DNA from 3 places in the Dickeya chrysanthemi NCPPB 402 genome. Region 1 is predicted to be linked to each of the others. Evidence: predicted binding sites of a transcription regulator. Region 1 holds the regulator's gene; each other region holds the start of a gene.
What was found. Region 1 encodes PurR, which represses purine synthesis genes. Its sites were predicted from a motif close to CANGCAAACGTTTGCNTG; they were not measured.

Region 1 (4,650 bases):
GTAACGCGCACGATCACGTCATGTATTCGCCGAACCACAAGACACAATAATCGCGTGGTGATAGCGGTGATATCAGGCAGCACATGGCTGCCTGATACAGAAGAATTACTGCTGTTCCGTCTGCTGTGAACGGTACTTATCCGCCGTTTCTTTAATCAGTTGTTGCAGTTCACCGCGCTGATGCATCTCAATCACGATGTCACATCCCCCAACCAACTCACCATCGACCCACAATTGCGGGAATGTCGGCCAGTTGGCATATTTAGGCAATTCGGCGCGAATATCCGGGTTCTGCAGGATATCCACATAGGCAAAACGTTCGCCGCACGCCGACAACGCCTGAACCGCCTGGGCAGAAAAACCACAGCTCGGCAGTTTGGGAGAACCTTTCATGTACAGCAGAATCGGGTTTTCAGCGATCTGGCGCTGAATCTTTTCAAGTGTCGTTGTCGTCATTCTATTGCTTCCTCAAGCGCGTGATGAACAGCCCATCAACGGCTGTTCATGTGACTCGCGGCAGACCATGCCATACCGCCTCTGTTGTTTTATATTCTAACGATAGCGACGACCACAAAAAAACGCTATCTTTTGTAAGGTTTTATCCGGTCGACGATATATCAGCATAAGGTAACCCAAATTGACTGATAATTAAGCAGCAAACACCGTTGTTAACGTTTTCTCACTATTTTGTAGTAACATAAGTCTATCTCCCGCTTTTTTATCAGGCCATTTTCGGGAATACTGTAAAGATTGAACGATTGAGGACAACATTCGGTCAGAATTATTATGCGTTTATTTATTACGCTCTTTTTATTATTTTTCAGTAATTTGTTTGCGAATCTGGCGCTGGCTAATCCGCATGGCGCGTCCGCGTTGCCGCGTAAATCGGGTGTAGAAACGGCAAACAAAGCGCTTGATGAGTCCAAAAAAAATAAGGTCGCCAAAAATGCCAATAAAAAAGGTACGGCGCCCTCTCAACAACATGAAAAGACGACCCAAAACGCACCAGCGAAAACGACATCATCCGCTCATGATAAAAGCGCCAAATCTGGTGATAAAAAGCCTGTGACGGCAGCGGCTTCAGCCCACTCTACCGGTAAACCGCAGAAGCAGGAAAAAAGCCCGCCGACTAAAGCGGCAGCCAACAAAACGACGAAAAAAGAGCCGCCTGCTACGGCCAAAAATAACCGTAACGCGCATGAGTCGGTGAGAGTCAAATACTCCCCCAAAAAAGGCAAAGCGGTAATCGCCGAAGAAGATATTGCCTCGGTCTCATCGCACGGTAAAAATAAAAAAGGTAAACAGGACAAGGCCGCGCTGACTATCAGCGCCGCGCACCAAAAACGTTATCAGCATGCCAAGTCAACCGCGATGAATAAGCTGATGAGCCAAATCGGCAAGCCTTATCATTGGGGCGGTGCCACACCGTATTCGGGCTTTGATTGCAGCGGGCTGGTGTATTACGCCTATAAAGATGTGGTGAAAATCCCGATTCCACGCACAGCCAATGAAATGTTCCATTTGCGTGACGCGGCGCCAATTAAGAAAAGCGAACTGGAAAGCGGCGACCTGGTCTTCTTTCGTATCACCAACCGTGGAGCCGCCGATCATGTGGGCGTCTACCTGGGCAATGGCCGATTCATTCAGTCGCCACGCACCGGCGCTGATATCAAGATCAGTAAACTGAGTGAAGATTACTGGCAGGATCATTACGTCGGCGCTCGCCGCGTGGTGACGCCGAAAACCATTCGTTAGGCGCTACACGACTCGACGTAAATACGACAAAAAGGGGCTTAGCGCCCCTTTCTGTTTTCACCGCTGTTTTGCCTCAGGCTGTTGAAACCCGGACATTACGCCGCCGGCGATCCGCTATCAGTTCAATACCGCTGTGAAGCCGAAGATAATGATCACCGCCAGTGCAACCACCGTACTGAACAGCGACATTTTCAGATTCGTATCCATAATATTCTCCTGTATGTGACTGATGATCGCCGTCATCCCATTGTGTATGAATAAAATCCCTCTCTCGGCAGGCAAGAGGAAACACATAAAGTATAGGTTTATTATTACCCAGCCGATATCAAAAAACCGGTTTGCGCATCACAGAGATAACACGAATTGCCTCTTCCACTTTTGCTCTGGATCGGCCAGAATTCGCAGTTTACTGTATACACTGCGTTGGTCGAAGCGTCAGCCCTCCCTTCAAGCTACACACCTCGGCATATCTCCTCCTGAAATGTTGCCTTGTTGTCCGGCAGGAGATGAATTCACGCAGGCAAACGATTAACACCCTATTTTAATGCTGTAACAGACACGTTACTGTCACAGATGAGTTCAGGAGTCGCTTTAGATGGCAACGATCAAAGATGTGGCAAAACGCGCAGGCGTTTCAACCACAACCGTATCACACGTGATCAATAAAACACGTTTCGTCGCCGAAGAGACCAAGGCTGCGGTACGCGCAGCCATCGATGAATTGCATTATTCCCCGAGTGCAGTGGCTCGCAGCCTGAAGGTCAACCACACGAAATCCATCGGCCTGCTGGCTACCTCCAGCGAAGCACCCTATTTCGCCGAGATTATCGAGGCGGTAGAAAACAGCTGCTACGCCAGGGGTTACACGCTAATCCTGTGTAACTCTCATAACAATCAGGATAAACAGCGCGCCTACTTGTCCATGCTGGCGCAAAAGCGTGTCGACGGCCTGCTGGTGATGTGTGCCGAGTACCCACCCGAATTGCTATCCCTGCTGGCGGATTACCGTCATATCCCGATGGTGGTGATGGACTGGGGCGAAGCACAAAACGATTTTACCGATACTATTATTGATAACGCCTTTGCCGGCGGATACATGGCTGGACGTTATCTGATTGAACGCGGTCATCGGGATATCGGTGCCATTCCCGGCTCGCAGGAGCGCAATACCGGTAGCGGACGTTACCTGGGGTTCCTGAAAGCGTTAAAGGAAGCCGACATTTCCCTGCGCGAAGAGTGGGTGGTTCAGGGGGATTTTGAGCCGGAGTCCGGCTATAAAGCCATGCATCAAATTCTGGCCCAAAAACAGCGGCCGACGGCGGTATTCTGCGGCGGTGATATCATGGCGATGGGCGCCATCTGCGCGGCCGACGAACTTGGGCTACGCGTACCGCAAGATATTTCAGTGATCGGTTACGATAATGTGCGTCACTCCCGCTATTTTACTCCAGCGCTCACCACCATTCATCAACCGAAAGAACGTCTGGGGCAGGCGGCATTTTCCATGTTGCTGGACCGCATTACCAGCAAACGCGAGGAAGCACAAACGATTGAAGTACACCCTACTCTGATCGAGCGTCGCTCCGTTGCCGACGGCCCATACCTCGATTATCGTCGTTAATATTCAGACGATTTCGTTATCGCTGCGCGCCCTTGCCGTCAGGCGCTATGCCGCACCGCATATAGCGATAACGCATGTGATGAATACATGACGTATTGTTTCTCCGTGCTACTTTAGCCCGCTGAATCTTGTCGGCGGGTTAAAGCAGTCATACACTTGTCACTATCGCTGACGACAATAACTATGATCAGACGATGTTTTTCAACATAGCGCATCGCCTTACTTTTTCTACCCTGGCAATAATGGCCGTACCGTTTGTCACGAACGGGGTAGATGCCTTTCGTACCGGCTTTTCTCTTATTTTCCTCTGAGACTCTCAGGGATAGACAATGGATGGGGTTCGTTGAACACCCTCCAGCGTGATATTTGTCTGGTTTATTCCTTGTAAACACATTTATCTGACAAGGTAGGGAGAAGTTATGAGTTCATCTTATGTGGAGGAACTGGGTACCCCTCATCATCCCTGGTTCCAAATTGTTAATGAAATGCTATCGACCGCCGACATCGCCATTAACGGCTCACGCCCGTTTGACATTCAGGTAAAAAATCCCTTTATGTACAAACGCATACTGCGCGAAGGCTCGTTAGGTCTGGGCGAAAGCTACATGGATGGCTGGTGGGAGTGTGAGCGGCTGGACATGTTCTTCCACCGAGCGATACGCGTGGGACTGGACAGCCAACTGCCCCACCGCTGGCGCGATACTTTACGAATCCTGATGGCTCGCCTGAGCAATCTGCAGTCCCGCCGTCGGTCCTGGATCGTGGGCAAGGAGCATTACGACCTCGGTAATGATCTTTTCACCCTGATGCTCGATCCCTATATGCAATACTCCTGCGGTTACTGGAAACAGGCTGAAACGCTGGAGCAGGCGCAACAGGACAAGCTGCGCTTAATCTGCGAAAAACTGCAATTGCGTCGCGGCATGACATTGCTGGATATCGGTTGCGGCTGGGGTGGGCTGGCGGAATTCGCCGCACATCACTATGGCGTCAGCGTCACCGGCGTCACCATCTCCCGCGAACAGCAAAAGCTGGCGCAGCAGCGCTGCCGACATCTGGATGTTAACATCCTGCTACAGGACTATCGCGACCTGAATCAACAGTTTGATCGCATCGTTTCCGTCGGCATGTTCGAGCATGTCGGCCCCAAAAATTACAACACCTATTTCCGGGTAGTGAGAAAAAACCTCAAACCTAACGGATTGTTCCTGCTGCACACTATCGGCACCAATGAAACTAACCTGAAAGTTGACGCCTGGATGAACAAGTACATT
Region 2 (4,650 bases), 2.1 Mb from region 1:
CTGAAGCAGACAAACCGGAAGAAAGCATTCCGCGCGCCACCAATCAGGTCATCTATCGCATCCTGATTTTCTACGTCGGCTCACTGACTGTTCTGCTCTCGCTCTATCCGTGGGGCAAAGTCGTCGAAGGCGGCAGCCCGTTCGTGATGATTTTCCATGCGCTGAACAGCGATTTGGTCGCCAACATCCTGAATGTCGTGGTGCTGACGGCGGCGCTGTCGGTATACAACAGTTGCGTTTACTGTAATAGCCGCATGCTGTACGGCCTGGCTAAACAGGGGAACGGACCGCAATCGTTGCTGAAAGTAGACCGCCGCGGCGTGCCGGTAGTAGCGATTGGTATTTCTGCGCTGGCAACCGCGCTGTGCGTACTGATCAACTACCTGATTCCGGGCAGAGCGTTTGAGCTCTTGATGGCGCTGGTGGTATCCGCGCTGGTCATTAACTGGGCGATGATAAGCCTGGCGCACCTGAAATTCCGCGCCAGTAAAGAGCGAGAAGGCGTGCAGACTCGCTTTAAAGCGCTATGGTACCCGTTTGGTAACTATCTGTGTCTGGCTTTTATGGTCGGCATTCTGGTTATTATGTCCCTGACGCCGGGCATTCAGATTTCCGTGGTATTGATACCCGTCTGGCTGTTGGTACTGGCCATCGGCTATCGTTTCAAACCGCGTCAATAATCCTTTCTATTGTCAGCATGGCCGCCAGGCCATGCTGTTTCCAAGCCGTTATACCAGCGTACCGTAGATAGTCAGCAACGCGACCACCACCACCAGTACCAACGTTACCTTCTTCGCCAGCGACACCGCCGCCCTCGGCGTAGCAATCGGGTCGTCATGCACTTCCCGCTCCAGAGAAAACTGAGCCAGTTTGGTCAGCACCCAGTATTGAGAAGAGCGGGCGTCCATCATGGCGGCAAACCAAGCCGGCAACGCCTTCTCACCATGCCCTAATAGCGCATAAGCGGCACCGGCCAGCCGAACAGGAATCCAGTCCAGCCAATGCAGCAGAGTATCAACGCCGGAATTCGCTCTTTCCAGCGGTGTATGATGACGAGCCAGGCAGCACTGTCGGGCACGCAATACCGTGTAGCCGACCAGTGCCACCGGGCCATAAGGACCGGCGGCGACGAACCAGAATAACGGCGCCAGATAAAAACGAAAATTTAGCCACAACAGCGCGTTTTGTAGTTCCCTTAGCCGCTCACGCTCGCCGGCATCACGCGGCAGGCCATGCACTAATGCCAGTTCCTCGGCCATTTCCCGGCAGGCATCCGCTTCACCGCGCTGGGCAGCCTGAATATAGCGATGATAGTGCCGACGTATTTCCCCCGCGCCAATGCACAATAACCCGACGGCAATCCACAGAAGCAAAATCGGCAAACCAAACAACCATCCACTGAGTAACCACTGCGCCGCCAGGACTACCGCCATACCCACGATGGTCAACAACAACGTTTGCGCCAGTGATGGCGCAGAAAGATGACGGAACACCCGCTCCAGATGGTGATCCAATTGCCAGTGGTCGCCACGCTTAAACAACCGCTCCCACCCCAGGACCAGCAATAGGCTAAACAGCGTCATCAGTAATTACTCCCCTTGTTCCGGTGGTGTCTGCCATAACCGTTGATATCGATCCCAGTCGAACGCAGGGCCGGGGTCGGTCTTGCGTCCTGGTGCGATATCGCTATGCCCGGTAATGCGATCAGGCGTAATGCCATAGGCCGCGCTCAGCAACTGCGTAACCTCGGCCAGACAGGCATACTGTTGAGTGGTAAACGGCAGCGTATCGGTGCCTTCCAGCTCAATACCAATCGCGAAATCATTACAACGCTCTCGCCCTTCAAATTGCGATACCCCGGCATGCCAGGCCCGTTGATCGAATGCCACATACTGTACAATTTCGCCGTTACGACGAATCAGACAATGCGCAGATACCCGCAGGTGGCATATTGACGCGAAATAGGGGTGAGTATTCCCATCCAGCGTACCGGTAAAGAGTTGATCAATGTAGGGTCCGCCAAATTCGCCTGGGGGCAAACTGATGTTGTGAATCACCAGTAATGAAGGGAGTTCACCTTCCGGACGCGCATCCTGATGCGGTGACGGAACGCGTCTGACATCGGTCAGCCAGCCTTGTTCGACTTTCATCAATGCTCCTGTTATCTGACGTGCCATTCGGTAAACCTTCCACACCACGGCCTGTTGCCTTGTAACCCCCTGCCATCGAACTGCCAGGCCTGCCCGGTTGGCGCGCTCATTATCCAGATATCTTACCGCATCCGCCCTATTCCTGACGTGTTAAAAAACCATTTCGGTTTACCAACGAATATCCTGTCAAAATATACCCACAACCCATGATGTTCTGCTGTTCTTCTGGTATGCTGCGCCCCTTCTTTTCGGCAGAGCAGCGATCGGCTTGCCGCCACAGGCAAACGTTTTCGTTGCTTATTCATCGCCGGAAAGCTTTTCAGCTTTTATTTTGTCATTACAGCCCGAATCGTTCTCCGTCGCGCCAGCATATTGTGCTGCTGACAGTGCTTTGGGCAACAGAGAGAATCGCCATGAAGAAAATCCTTGCCGCCTGTGCAATCAGCACATTGTCATACAGTTTGCCCACCGTTGCGCAAGAGCGCGCGCCGCAATACCTCTCCGACTGGTGGCACCAGAGCATCAATGTGGTAGGCAGCTATCACACTCGTTTCGGACCTCAGTTAAACAACGATGTGTATCTGGAATATGAAGTGTTTGCCCGTAAGGACTGGTTTGACTTCTATGGCTACATTGACGTACCGAAAAGCTTTGGTGCGGGCAACACGCCTGATCGTGGTATCTGGGACAAAGGCTCTCCATTATTCATGGAGATCGAACCTCGTTTCTCGATTGATAAGTTGACCAACACACAGTTAGGTTTCGGCCCGTTCAAAGAGTGGTACGTTGCCAACAATATTATCTACGATCAGGGCCGCAATAATGACTCACGTCAAAGCACCTGGTACGTAGGTCTGGGCACCGATATCGATACCGGTACTGACCTGTCGCTGTCCGCCAATATCTATGCCAAGTACCAATGGCAGAACTACGGCGCGCTGAATGAAGATCAGTGGGATGGCTATCGTTTCAAAATCAAGTATTTCTATCCGCTCACCTCATTGTGGGGCGGTAAGCTGACCTATATCGGCTTTACCAACTTCGACTTCGGTTCAGACCTGGCTAATGCAGCGGGCCCGTCGCGCACCAGCAATGCCATCGCTTCCAGTCATATCCTTGCGTTGAACTACGATCACTGGCATTACTCAGTGGTTGCCCGTTACTTCCATAATGGCGGCCAGTGGGCAGACGGCACCGAGCTGGATTTTGGCCGCGGTCCGTTTAATGTTCGCTCTACAGGGTGGGGCTACTATCTGGTCGCGGGCTACAACTTCTAATCGTGACTATTATGTATCCCGGCTACGGCCGGGATATTAAAACCCACCGCAATAGATTATGTTACTTGCCATCCGGAAACAGGGTTGTGCTCGACATCTCTGCCGACGCCTGTACGCTCCGGTTGAACGGCAGTGCCAGTGACGCCGGGCAAACGCCACAAAAAAACAACACACTGAATTACAATAGCTTTAAAAAGATATCACTCACTAAACGGGATAATAGACATTCCGGATTTCCGTCGGAGTAGCATGATGACAACACGTCGTTATAGTCAGGAACAGCGCCAGGCCGAACTGCTCAGCCGTATTGAGCAAGATATCCCAGCCAACGTACATCTGGCCTTATGTGAAGATCTGGGGGGCGAACTCAACCCGGAACACGACATCACCGCCCAGTTATTGCCGGCGGACACCGCCGCCAATGCGGTCATTATTACCCGGGAAGCCGGTGTTTTCTGTGGCTGTCGCTGGGTGGAGGAAGTTTTCCGTCAGTTGGGTCACGGCGTGACCATCGACTGGCTGGTCCGTGACGGCGATGCCCTGACAGCAAACCAGCCGCTGTGCCGACTGCAAGGCCCCTCCCGCCAACTGCTCACCGGTGAACGCACGGCCCTGAATTTCCTGCAAACGCTCTGCGGTGTGGCAACCGAAGTCGGCCGCTATGTCGCACAACTGACAGGGACCAAAACCCGATTGCTGGACACGCGAAAAACGCTGCCGGGTCTGCGTACCGCGCTTAAATACGCGGTACTGTGCGGTGGTGGCAGCAATCACCGCCTTGGTTTGGCAGATGCGTTTCTGATCAAAGAGAACCACATTATTGCCGCCGGCTCCATCAAACAGGCCGTTGAAAACGCCCTCCAGTTGCGCAGCGACGTGCCGGTAGAAGTCGAGGTAGAAACACTGGAGGAACTGCAACAGGCACTGAACGCCGGTGCAGACATCATCATGCTGGATAACTTCACGCTGGCCGCTATCCGCGAAGCCGTCACCCTGACCAATGGCCGTGCGTTGCTGGAAGTATCCGGCAATGTGACGCTGCAAACGCTGCCGGATTACGCCGCCACCGGTGTCGACTACATCTCGGTAGGCGCGCTGACCAAGCATGTCCAGGCGCTCGATTTGTCGATGCGCTTCAGTTAATCCTTCCCGCTCCATCATCATTTCGCTCCATCAGCCCGGCCTCGCCCGGGTTGATGATTATCCTCGCGCCGTTATTGCTT
Region 3 (4,650 bases), 600 kb from region 1:
GCAAAAACGGGCGGAGAAGCGGGCCAAACGGGCTCAACCACAGCCTGAAATTAACTGAAACTAACCGCGTTGCCACAAATTTCGTTGTTCACCTAACAGAGCACCATTAAGGTAACATCCTGCGATCACCCTCTGCCTCCTGACACCCGGTGATCGCAGTTCCAGTCTCCCTGCTATCGTTTCCTGTCTTTTATGGTAATCCGGCGCCAAAACAGGCCGCTCTTTTCTCGCGTGATACCCGAACCCTATTTCTACGCGGGCAATACCTGCTGCTCGAGTACCATCAGCAAGAAGGTAAACTCCTGTGCAATATCCTCAAACTGAGCCAAACGACCGGATTTACCGCCATGACCGGCTCCCATGTCGGTATGCAGCAACAGCAGGTGATCATCAGTTTTTATTTCACGCAGTTCCGCTACCCATTTAGCCGGCTCCCAGTACTGAACCTGCGAGTCATGCAGGCCGGTCGTCACCAACAGATGGGGGTACGCTTGTGCCGAAACATTGTCATAAGGGCTATATTGTTTAATGTACTGGTAATCACGCTTATTGTCCGGGTTACCCCACTCGTCGTACTCCCCCGTGGTAAGCGGAATAGACTCGTCCAGCATGGTAGTGAGCACATCGACAAACGGCACCTGCGCCACTACCCCATAAAACAGCGAAGGAGCCATGTTTATGACGGCCCCCATCAGCAACCCACCGGCACTGCCGCCCATCGCGAAGGTTTTCGCCGGATCGCCATAACCGCTTGTCAGCAGGGCCTGCGTGACGTCGATGAAATCCGTAAAAGTATTCATCTTGTTGGACAGGCGTCCCTGATCATGCCATTGCTGTCCCAGCTCACCGCCGCCGCGAATATGCGCCAGCGCATAGACGAAACCACGATCCAGCAAGCTAAGACGGCTACTACTGAATTCCGGATCCATGCTGCTGCCGTAAGCGCCATAGCCATAAACCAGTAATGGGCTTTGAGCCAGTTTGCAGTCTTTATGATACACCAGCGATACCGGCACGGATTCGCCATCGCGAGCCGTTACCCACACACGCTCGCTCCGGTAATTCCCGGCATCAAAATTTTTCACTTCAGATTGTTTGAGCACCACCTGAACGCCGGTCGCCATGTCCAGCTCATAGATAGTCATCGGCGTGGTCATGGAGGAATAGCCATAACGCAATCGCGTACTTTCCGGCATTGGGTTATAACTCAGCCAGGTCACATAAGCGGGATCATTAAAGGCGATCTGGTGAGATTCTGCCGTCTGCCAGCGAATATAGCGGATATGGGTTAATCCATGCTCGCGTTCCTCGACCACATACCAGTCGTCAAACAGCGAAAATCCTTCGAGTACGCGTTCCGGACGTGGGGCAATCAACACTTCCCATGCTAATTCGCCGATATCCTGGGTCTGGTAAAAACCAAAGGTTTTACCGTCTTTGTTGGAACGCACATAAAAGGCGTCGCGGAAATGATCGATCACATACTCATGATCCGGCCGCCGCGGTACAAACACGCACGGTTTGGCATTAGGGTCTTCGGCATCCAGCAACAGAATTTCGGTACTGGTGGTACTCTCCAGATAGAGCAGGATATAGCGCTCGGACGTGGTTTTATCGAGGCTGAGATAAAACGTATCATCTGTTTCTTCATACACCAGCTCATCCTGCTGCGGATCCTCCCCCAGCCGATGGCGATACACCTGATAAGGCAGCAACGTCTGCGGATGTTTACGTACGTAATAAAGGGTACGGGAATCCGCCGCCCATTCACTGCCGGCGGAGACATTCTCCAGCCGGTCTGCCAGCCACTCGCCGGTGGTGAGATCGCGAAACGTCAGCACATACTGGCGGCGAGACAATAAATCCTCCGCGACGCTCATCAGTCGATTGTCCGGGCTAACGGCCAGCGCGCCAAGGTTGTAGAACTCTCTGCCAGTCGCTCGTTGATTGCCATCCAGTAATACCTGCCAGGCGCCGCTTTCTGTTTCCTGCTCCGGCTGACGCTGATAGATAGCGTAATCTTTACCCGGCTCATAGCGGCTCTGGTAGCGATAACCGCGTTTAACATAAGGTACTGAAACATCCTCCCCGGGGATCCGCGCGACCATCTCCTCATACAAGGTATGACGCAGCGCAGCATAGGGTGCCATGACATGTTCGCAATAACGATTCTCCTCCTGCAACCAAGCCAGCACCTCCGGATTATTGCGTTCATCATCTCGCAGCCAATAATAATCATCGATGCGGGTATCGCCGTGCATCGTCATCCTATGCGGGCGTTTTTCGGCTTGCGGCGCTTTCATCCACGTCACTCCTTTCCATTCATTGATCAGGTTCTGCCTTACACCCAGCTTTACGCCGGCGAGACGGCAAATGCCCAAAGCCTGTCATGAATCATCCGCGGAATCCAGCGTGCGCCGAGATCTGCAAGGATTTTCACGCGCTTTTGCGTACCGCTACGCGAATGATGCCAAACGCAAACGTTTTCGTTTATACTTCGGCTACGTTCGGGCGGCCAATCCGCCCATTTTTTCTACACCTCTTTTTTACAACACCATCAGGTATCAGGTTATGTTAACAATCGGAACAGCCCTGCGTCCCGGCGCCACACGCGTTATGCTGCTAGGCTCCGGCGAGCTGGGAAAAGAAGTGGCGATTGAATGCCAGCGACTGGGTATCGAAGTTATTGCGGTTGATCGCTACGCCGATGCCCCCGCGATGCAGGTCGCTCACCGCAGCCATGTCATCAACATGCTCGATGGCGACGCGTTGAAACAACTGGTGGCGCAGGAACGCCCGGACTATATCGTGCCGGAAATCGAGGCTATCGCTACGGATATGCTGGTCGCGCTGGAACAGCAAGGGCAACGAGTCGTGCCATGCGCTGAAGCCACCCGACTGACCATGAATCGTGAAGGCATTCGTCGATTGGCGGCGGAAACGCTGGGCCTGCCGACGTCCAGTTACCGGTTTGCCGCTGACGAAACGGCGTTCCGTCAGGCGGCCCATGAGTTAGGCTTCCCTTGTATCGTCAAACCGGTGATGAGCTCATCGGGGAAAGGCCAGAGCCTGATCCGATCGCCGGAGCAGTTGGATCGCGCCTGGCGCTATGCGCAAGAAGGCGGTCGCGCCGGCGGCGGAAAAGTGATTGTAGAAGGGCTGGTGAAATTTGATTTCGAAATCACGTTATTAACCATTCATGCAATTGACGGCCTGCACTTCTGCGAGCCAATCGGCCATCGTCAGGAAGACGGCGACTATCGCGAATCCTGGCAGCCGCAACGGATGAGCGAGCTGGCATTGACGCGCGCCAAAGAGATTGCCGGAAATGTGGTAAAGGCGCTGGGTGGTTTCGGTCTGTTTGGCGTCGAGCTGTTTATTTGCGGCGATGACGTCATCTTCAGTGAAGTGTCGCCACGCCCGCATGATACCGGTATGGTGACACTCATTTCGCAGGATTTGTCCGAGTTCGCCCTGCATGTTCGTGCTTTCCTGGGCTTGCCGATCGGCGCAATACGGCAGTACGGCCCATCGGCTTCTGCGGTCATCCTGCCGGAGCTGACCAGCAATAATGTGCAGTATCAGGGACTGGAACAGGCGCTGCTCCCCCATACCCAGATTCGACTGTTCGGCAAACCCGACATCAACGGACGTCGGCGCATGGGCGTTGCACTGGCGACGGCCGATAATACCAATGCGGCCGTACAACTGGCGAAAACGAGCGCGGTTGCCGTCAACGTCAGCGCAAGATAAACCTGCCGGCTTGTCGATAAGGTACAAAAAAGCCCGCAGCGCGGGCTTATGAAATGACTTAGAGACAAATGCCGATCAGGCTGTCGCTCCTGCAACCGCTTCACGCGCCAGCGCGGTGATGCGATCATAGTCGCCGCTTTCCAGCGCATCGGCCGGTACCAGCCAGGAACCACCGACGCACAGTACGCTTTTCAGCGCCAGATACTCGCGGTAGTTCTTCAGGGAGATGCCGCCGGTCGGGCAGAAGCGAATTTTACCAAACGGACCGGCAATCGCCTGCAACGCTTTCACACCACCGTTAGCTTCAGCCGGGAAGAACTTAAATTCACGCAACCCGTAATCCATCCCCAGCATCAGCTCGGAAACGGTGCTAATCCCGGGGATCAACGGAATGGTGCCTTCCGTTGCCGCTTTCAACAACGGCTCGGTCAGACCGGGGCTGATAGCAAACTGCGCCCCCGCGGCAGTCACTTCCGCCAGCTGTTGCGGATTGGTTACCGTACCCGCACCGACGATAGCGTCCGGCACTTCCTGCGCGATCAGGCGAATGGCCTCAACCGCACAGTCGGTACGCAACGTCAGTTCCAGTACGCGCACGCCACCCGCTACCAGGGCTTTCGCCATCGGCACCGCGTGTTCCAGTTTGTTAATCACAATCACAGGAACAACCGGACCGGCTGTCAGAATCTGTTCCGCACTGGTTTTCCAGTTTTTCATCGAGGGTAATCTCCAGTCATGCCCAACGGGCATCGATTAATGATCTGGCGCGCCCCTGCCACAGGGATCCGCAGTTACCCACGGATGTCCGACCGCACCGTCAGCCAAAAAAAACGCTAACGGCTTCGCCCCGCTTTCCGGCAGGGCAAAACCGCTTATTCCACTTCGTTCCAGGAACGC

Region 2: a site for PurR is predicted at 2,428-2,445, ahead of DCH402_RS03115 (nucleoside-specific channel-forming protein Tsx). Genes of this name have one in related genera too.
Region 3: a site for PurR is predicted at 2,474-2,491, ahead of purT (formate-dependent phosphoribosylglycinamide formyltransferase). Genes of this name have one in related genera too.

What each region holds. Positions count from the first base shown of each region.
Region 1 covers NZ_CM001974.1:2,736,497-2,741,146, forward strand. Annotated here, with positions in the region: gene rnt (ribonuclease T) at 1-4, shown strand, start outside; gene DCH402_RS12255 (Grx4 family monothiol glutaredoxin) at 106-456, opposite strand; gene DCH402_RS12260 (C40 family peptidase) at 787-1,755, shown strand; gene cydH (cytochrome bd-I oxidase subunit CydH) at 1,873-1,962, opposite strand; gene purR (HTH-type transcriptional repressor PurR) at 2,351-3,376, shown strand; gene cfa (cyclopropane fatty acyl phospholipid synthase) at 3,796-4,650, shown strand, end outside.
Region 2 covers NZ_CM001974.1:673,804-678,453, reverse strand. Annotated here, with positions in the region: gene DCH402_RS03130 (amino acid permease) at 1-680, shown strand, start outside; gene ampE (beta-lactamase regulator AmpE) at 729-1,583, opposite strand; gene ampD (1,6-anhydro-N-acetylmuramyl-L-alanine amidase AmpD) at 1,590-2,150, opposite strand; gene DCH402_RS03115 (nucleoside-specific channel-forming protein Tsx) at 2,564-3,427, shown strand; gene nadC (carboxylating nicotinate-nucleotide diphosphorylase) at 3,680-4,570, shown strand.
Region 3 covers NZ_CM001974.1:2,134,002-2,138,651, reverse strand. Annotated here, with positions in the region: gene DCH402_RS09575 (S9 family peptidase) at 252-2,303, opposite strand; gene purT (formate-dependent phosphoribosylglycinamide formyltransferase) at 2,572-3,753, shown strand; gene DCH402_RS09565 (bifunctional 4-hydroxy-2-oxoglutarate aldolase/2-dehydro-3-deoxy-phosphogluconate aldolase) at 3,829-4,470, opposite strand; gene zwf (glucose-6-phosphate dehydrogenase) at 4,626-4,650, opposite strand, start outside.